DNA from 2 places in the Acidovorax sp. K2F genome. Region 1 is predicted to be linked to the other one. Evidence: riboswitches for the same ligand, from Rfam matches in the RefSeq annotation. Region 1 holds a riboswitch; the other holds the start of a gene.
What was found. A riboswitch is a leader RNA that binds a small molecule or an ion and turns the genes downstream of it on or off. The one in region 1 is predicted to bind glycine.
Positions count from the first base shown of each region.

Region 2: it holds a riboswitch for glycine, as region 1 does, so the genes downstream of both, N4G42_RS21960 (D-amino acid dehydrogenase) here and gcvT (glycine cleavage system aminomethyltransferase GcvT) in region 1, are expected to answer to the same signal.

Region 1 is NZ_JAOBSQ010000038.1:143,633-147,165, forward strand. Features, by position in the region: gene N4G42_RS14975 (TRAP transporter small permease) at 71-565, shown strand; gene N4G42_RS14980 (TRAP transporter large permease) at 562-1,839, shown strand; glycine riboswitch at 1,845-1,950, shown strand; glycine riboswitch at 1,964-2,094, shown strand; gene gcvT (glycine cleavage system aminomethyltransferase GcvT) at 2,144-3,286, shown strand; gene gcvH (glycine cleavage system protein GcvH) at 3,374-3,533, shown strand, end outside.
Region 2 is NZ_JAOBSQ010000055.1:128,410-131,942, forward strand. Features, by position in the region: gene N4G42_RS21945 (YXWGXW repeat-containing protein) at 1-122, shown strand, start outside; gene N4G42_RS21950 (YXWGXW repeat-containing protein) at 279-734, shown strand; gene N4G42_RS21955 (2-keto-4-pentenoate hydratase) at 801-1,583, opposite strand; glycine riboswitch at 1,812-1,923, shown strand; gene N4G42_RS21960 (D-amino acid dehydrogenase) at 2,019-3,338, shown strand; gene N4G42_RS21965 (c-type cytochrome) at 3,395-3,533, opposite strand, start outside.

The sequences.
Region 1 (3,533 bases):
CGGGCGTTTTTATTCTTGAACGATCGATGGTTCTGATCACCTCCCACCTACCCATGGTTGGCACCGCCCCATGAAAAACGCTTTTCTTACCTTTGAGCGATGGACCACCTTCATCGCCATGCTGGGCGCTTGCGCCATGCTGACCCTGGCTTCGGCCCTGGGCATGTTCCAGATCGTGACCCGCTTTGTGCTGGAGCAGCCTGCTGAATGGACCGAAGTGCTCATCCGCTTCAGCCTGATCTGGATGGTGTTCCTGGCCATTCCGGCCGCGTTTCGCCAGGGCGCGATGGTGAGTGTGGACGTGCTGTACCGCTGGAGTCCGCCGCGCATCAAACGGGTGCTGGACTGGGTGGTCGCACTGGCAGCCCTGGTCCTCATCGGCATCATCATCTGGTACGGCTGGGACTATGCACGCCGGGGCGGCGTGCAAAGCATGGCCGGGCTGGAATCCGTGTCCATGTTCTGGGCTTACCTCGCCATGCCTGTGGGGGGCCTTTTTTGTGTGGTCGGCATCATCGGCAACCTCATTGATCCCCTGCGTATGGAACTGGAGACTGCTCAATGAGTTTAGTCATGATTTCAACGATGGTGCTGTGCTTTGCACTCACCGTCTCAGTGGCTGTGTCCATCGGTTTGGCTTCCATCCTGGGCATCCAGGCCTCCAATGCGAACATGCTCATCTCCGTCAAGGAGATGTTCGGAGCCATCAACAAGTTTCCTTTGGCAGCCATCCCCTTCTTCATCCTCGCGGGCAACCTGATGGAAACTGGCGGCATCTCGCGCCGTCTGGTGGAGTTTGCCAAGAGCATCGTCGGCGGCGTGCAGGGCGGCCTGCCCATGACCTGTGTGCTGACCTGCATGATCTTTGCGGCCGTGTCGGGCTCGTCGGTCGCCACCACGTTTGCGATTGGCGCCATCCTGATTCCTGCGCTCATCAAGCACGGCTACCCCACGAGTTACGCCGCTGCTCTACAGGCCACCAGTGCCGAGCTGGGCGTGATCATCCCGCCTTCCATCCCGATGATCCTGTACGGCGTGAGTGCCGAGGTGTCGATTGGTGAGCTGTTCATCGCGGGCTTCGGCCCCGGGCTGCTGATCAGCGGTGCACTGATGCTGTTTGTCTGGCTGTACTGCAAGTACAAGGGCTGGGGCAAAAACGACGGCGATGGGCGCATGCCCTTTGGCAAAGCCACGCTGCAGGCGGGCTGGGCATTGCTGATGCCCGTGATCATCCTCGGCGGCATTTATGGCGGTGTGTTCACCCCCACCGAGGCATCGGCCGTTGCAGTGTTCTATGCCTTGGTTGTGGGTGTCGTGATCTACCGCGAGATCAAGCTCAAGGACCTGTTCGCCATTCTGCGCAAGTCGGCCATCTCATCGGCAGTGATCATGTTCATCATTGCCAACGCGGGGCTGTTTGCGTTCCTCATCACGCGGGCTGGCGTGCCAGACGCGATTGGCAGGTGGCTGGAGGCCGTGCTGCAGTCCCCCGCCCTCTTCCTGCTGGGCGTCAACGCAGCGCTGTTCGTGATTGGCATGTTCATCGAGACCAGCGCGGCGATCATTGTGCTGGCCCCCATCTTGGCGCCTGTGGCCATGCACTTCGGTATTGATCCTGTGCACTTCGGTCTCATCATGGTGGTGAACCTGGCACTTGGAATGATCACGCCGCCTTTTGGAGTGAACCTGTTCGCAGCCTGCACGGTGGCCAGAATTTCGCTGGACCGGATCATCAAGCACCTGCTTCCCTTTGTCGGAGTGATTCTGGTGTGCCTGATGATCATCACCTATGTGCCATCGATCTCGCTGGCACTCCGGGATCTGGTCTACGCAAAGTAGTTAGAATCATCGGGTCAGGAGAGAGTGCTCCGTCTTGTCCTCAGGACGCGCAGCACCGCCGAAGGCGCAGGCACCCGCCGAACGCTCAGGCAAAAGGACTGACAACCGCCCGCAGCGATGCGGGCGTTCCCTTGCTGGAGAGAGATGGCCCCACAGTAAAAACCTGTGTGCAGGCCATCCACCGAAGGAGCAAACCGCACGGCCAGCCAGGGCGCTGCGGTGAATCTCTCAGGTAAAGCGGACAGCAGGGCAAATCCCGTGACCACGTTGATGGTCACGGCCCCCATTTGCCCCGGAGTCCGCCATGTCAGCCACCGCCCCCCTGCTCACTACGCCCCTGAACGCCCTTCACGTCGAGCTGGGTGCCCGCATGGTGCCTTTTGCAGGCTATTCCATGCCCGTGCAGTACCCCGCAGGCCTGGTGGCCGAGCATGTGCACACCCGCACCGCAGCCGGCCTGTTTGACGTGTCGCACATGGGCCAGCTCAAGCTTGTCGGCGCCGACGCTGCTGCGGCGTTTGAAACCCTGGTGCCCGTGGACGTGATCGACCTGCCCGTGGGCAAACAGCGCTACGGCCTGCTGCTCACCGATGAGGGGACCATCATCGACGACCTGATGTTCTTCAACCAGGGCGTGGAGGATGGCGAACCCACCCTGTTTGTCATCGTCAACGGCGCCTGCAAGGTCGGCGACATTGCCCATATCCAAACCCGCATTGGCCAGCGCTGCAAGGTGGTGCCCATGCCGGACCACGCCCTGCTGGCGCTGCAGGGCCCACAGGCCGCCGTCGCCCTCACCCGCCTCGCGCCCGGCGTGGAGAAGCTGGTGTTCATGACCGGTGGAGCATTCAACATTGCTGGCTGCGACTGCTTTGTGACCCGCAGCGGCTACACCGGCGAGGACGGTTTTGAAATCTCCGTGCCCGCCGCGCAGGCCGAAACGCTCGCCCGCGCCCTGCTGGCCCAGCCCGAGGTCAAGCCCATCGGCCTGGGCGCTCGCAACTCGCTGCGCCTGGAGGCTGGCTTGTGCCTGTATGGCAATGACATCGACACCAGCACCACGCCATCCGAGGCCGCACTGAACTGGGCGATCCAGAAGGTCCGCCGCACCGGCGGCGTGCGTGCGGGTGGCTTCCCGGGCGCCGACAAGGTGCTGGCGCAAATCGACAACCCTGCCAGCCTTTCCGCCAAGCGCGTGGGCCTGGTGGCACTGGAGCGTGTGCCGGTGCGCGAACACACCGAACTGCAAAGCACGGACGGCCAAAAGATTGGCGAGGTCACCAGCGGCCTGCTGGGGCCCACCGTGAACGAACCCGTGGCGATGGGGTACGTCACGCCCGCCTTTGCAGCCATCGGCACCCGCGTCAACGCCATCGTGCGCGGCAAGGTGGTGCCCATGGAAGTGCGCGCCATGCCGTTTGTTCCCGCCAACTACTACCGCGGCTGATTTCGCCAGACGCATCGACCGGACTGCGCCCGCACCCGCTTACATTGCAGATTCCTTTACTTTTTTCCTTTGCTTGAGGAGCTTCCCATGACGATCAAATTCTCCAAAGACCACGAGTGGATCAACGCCGCTGATGCCAACGCCTCGGTGGTGGGTATCACCGTCCACGCGCAAGACGCGCTGGGCGACGTGGTGTTTGTGGACCTGCCCGAAGTGGGCAAGAGCTTTGCCCAGGGCGAAGTGGCCG
Region 2 (3,533 bases), on a different contig from region 1:
TGCAGCCCGGGGGCTGGGACCGAGATGGCGACGGTGTGCCCAACCGCCATGACCGGGACCGCGATGGTGATGGCGTGCCCAACCGCTACGACCATCGCCCGGACAACCCCTACCGCCGTTAAGCCGAGGGGCGGCCGCCTGCGGTAGCGCGCAGGCCAGCCCCAGAGCGCCCCCCTGCGCCTACGCCAGGGGCGGCATCGCGCCTACAGCGCGGCGCCGGGTGCCCGTGCACCATCGAAACACCCGGTTCCGCATCGAACCACCCACAGGAGACACTCATGGCCCGCCACCCGCTCACCGCAGCATCCCTCGCGCTTATGGCGTTTTTGGCCTTCGCTCCTGCGCAGGCCGCCACCCAGGGCACCGTCATCATTCAGTCCGGCCAACCCGAGCGCGGCTACCAGACTGCGCCCACCTACCAGGTGATTCCTGCGCCGCCACCTCCGCGCAATGAAGCGATGCCCCGCCCTCGCCGAGGCCAGGTATGGGAAGAAGGCCACTGGGAATGGCGTGGCAACCGCCACCATTGGGTGCGCGGCCACTGGGTGCAGGCGCGCAACGGTTACCAATATCGCCAGCCCCAGTGGATCGAACGCGAAGGCCGGTGGGAGATGCAACGCGGTGGCTGGGACCGCGACGGTGACGGTATCTCCAACCGCAACGACCGGGACCGCGATGGCGACGGTGTGCCCAACCGCCGTGACAGCCAGCCGGACAACCCGCGCCGCAATTGAGGGAGCAGCTCCCGCCGCGACCAGGGCGCTGAGCAGGCCCCGTCCCCGCGGTAGCAGCGAACACTGCTACCGAAGCAACAACACAGCCCGACCGAGCCCCGGAAAGTCCGCCACCACCTCGGTACCTGGCGCCACCAGCACGGTGCCGGTGCACGCCCCCGTGGTGACCCACTGCCCCGCGCGCAGCCCGCCCAGGCTGCGCGCGCCTTCGTTGGCCAGCCACACCAGCAGCCGCAGCGGGTCGCCCGCCGGATTGCCCCAGGTGGCATGCTGCACGGCCACGGCCCCGTTCACCGACAAGGTCACCGCTTGCGCCAGGGGCTGCACGGCAGCGACATCGGTCACCCCAGCCCCCACGATCAACGCCCCGTGGCAGGCCTGGTCGGCCAGACGGCTCCACTCGCCCTGTTGCGCCCAGGCAGCAAAGCGCGTGTCGCACACCTCAATGGCGGCGCGCACCGACACCACCGCCGCCAGCACCTCGGCGGCGCTGTAGGGCGTGGCGCGGGCGGGCAGGTCAACCCCCAGTTCGTACACCAGCTCCGCCTCCACGCCCATCACGGCAAAACCCGCGGCAGACAGAGCAACCGCCTCACCCGCTGCGGCCACCCACACCGAATCGCGCGTGAGAGCGGCCCGCGCGGGTTGCGCCTGGGGCGACGCGGCGCCGACCTTCCAGCCTGCGATCTCCCCGCGCGCACGCACCACGGCGTCCTGCACCGCGTAGGCCTCGGCGGCATCGCGTGGGCGAAGCCCTGCGGGAAAGTCCAGCGGGCGGGGGGTGCGCCCCTCCCGGGTCTGGGTGATGACGGCGGCGCTGGCGACAGGGTCCAAAGTGGCGGGGGGCATGGCAAAACTCTCAGTGGGACAAGGGGTCGGCGGATTATCGGCACCTTCACCAGCGGCCCCGCCCCGCTGCATCAGCAACGATTGCGACCCATTAGCAGCCGGAGTCGATCTTGCGCGCAGGCTTGGCCCCTAGAATCGGCCTCGCAGGAGAGCACGGCAGCCACAGGCCGCCGCTGCACCGAAGGCGCAAACTCCCATACACGCTCAGGTCCCGTACTGCACCATTCATCAAAGCCGTCTGGAGAGCCGCCTCGCGCAACGCGAAGCGCACCGAAGGAGCAAGCCGCAGCCCGGGTGGGTGGCGGTGAATCTCTCAGGTACCAAGGACAGGGGGAGCGGCAGCTAGGGCATTCATGCGCCAGCTGTTAGCTATTGAATTCATAGCTGCCAGCGCATGTTGTTCTAGCGCCAGAGCCCAGAAAGGCTTTGAAAATCATGCGCGTGATCGTTTTGGGCGCCGGCTTGCTCGGCGTGACTTCGGCTTATTTCCTTTCGCAACTCGGCCACGAGGTGACCGTCATCGACCGCCAGGGTGCGCCCGGTGCCGAGACCAGCTTTGCCAACGGCGGCCAGATCTCGGTGAGCCACGCCGAACCCTGGGCCAACCCCAGTGCGCCGCTCAAGGTGCTGCAGTGGCTGGGCAAAGAGGATGCGCCCCTGCTGTTCCGCATCCGCGCCGACATGCGCCAGTGGCTGTGGGGCCTGTCCTTTTTGCGTAACTGCACGCCAGCGCGCACGCGCCACAACATCGAGCAAATCGTGCGCCTGGGCACCTACAGCCGCGACACGCTGCAGCAGCTGCGCGCGGCAACCGGCCTCCAGTACGACCAGCGCACGCAGGGCATCCTCCACTTCTATACCAACCAAAAGGAATTCGACGGCGCGCTGGCCCCGGCCGAGCAGATGCGCCAGCTGGGCTGCGAGCGCCAGGTCATCAGCGCCGACGAGGCCGTGCGCCTTGAACCAGCGCTGGCCCACATCCGCCCACAACTGGCGGGCGCCACCTACACGGCCGAGGACGAATCGGGCGATGCCAACCAGTTCACGCGCGAGCTGGCCAAGCTGTGCGAGACGGCGGGCGTGCAGTTCCGCATGGGCCACCACATCACCGCATTGCGTGAAGTGGCTGGCCGCATAGACCACGTGGAAGTGACCAATGCCGAAGGCCGCTTCGAGCGCGTGCGCGGCGATGCGTTTGTGCTGGCCATGGGCTCGTTCAGCCCGCTGCTGGCACAGCCGTTGGGCATCCACCTGCCGATCTACCCGGCCAAGGGCTACTCGGTGACGATGCCGGTGAAAGACGCCAGCAAGGCGCACCAGGTGAGCCTGACAGACGACGAGTTCAAGCTCGTGTTCTCGCGCTACACCAGCGAACGCGGCGGTGATCGCCTGCGCATTGCCGGCACGGCCGAGCTGAACGGCTACGACCGCCACCTGAACCAGGTGCGCTGCGAGGCCATCGTGCGGCGCGTGGAGCAACTCTTCCCTGGCGCGGGCGACGCGAGCCAGGCCCAGTTCTGGAGCGGCCTGCGCCCCGCCACGCCCAGCAACGTGCCGCTGATCGGCAAGACGAAGGTGGGCAACCTGTTCCTCAACACCGGCCACGGCACGCTGGGCTGGACGCATGCCTGCGGCTCGGGCAAGGCGTTGGCCGACATCGTGAGCGGCCGCGTGCCCGAGGTGGACTTTGCGTTCCAGGGCTTGCAGGGGCGCGCGGCGGGCGCGGCGCTGGTGCCGTCGCGCACGGCGGCCTGAAGTAGCGCGCGATTGCAGCGAGGCAACGCTGCTGCAACCGCCGCGAGAGGCTGCGCCTACTTGGCGGCGCCTGTGGCGTGTGCCACAAACTGCGCCACGGCCAGCATGTCCTTCTCGCTCATGCGCTCGGCATAGGACGGCATCACGCCGATGCCTGCCTTGAGCGCACGCAGCACACGGCCGGCGTCGGGTTTC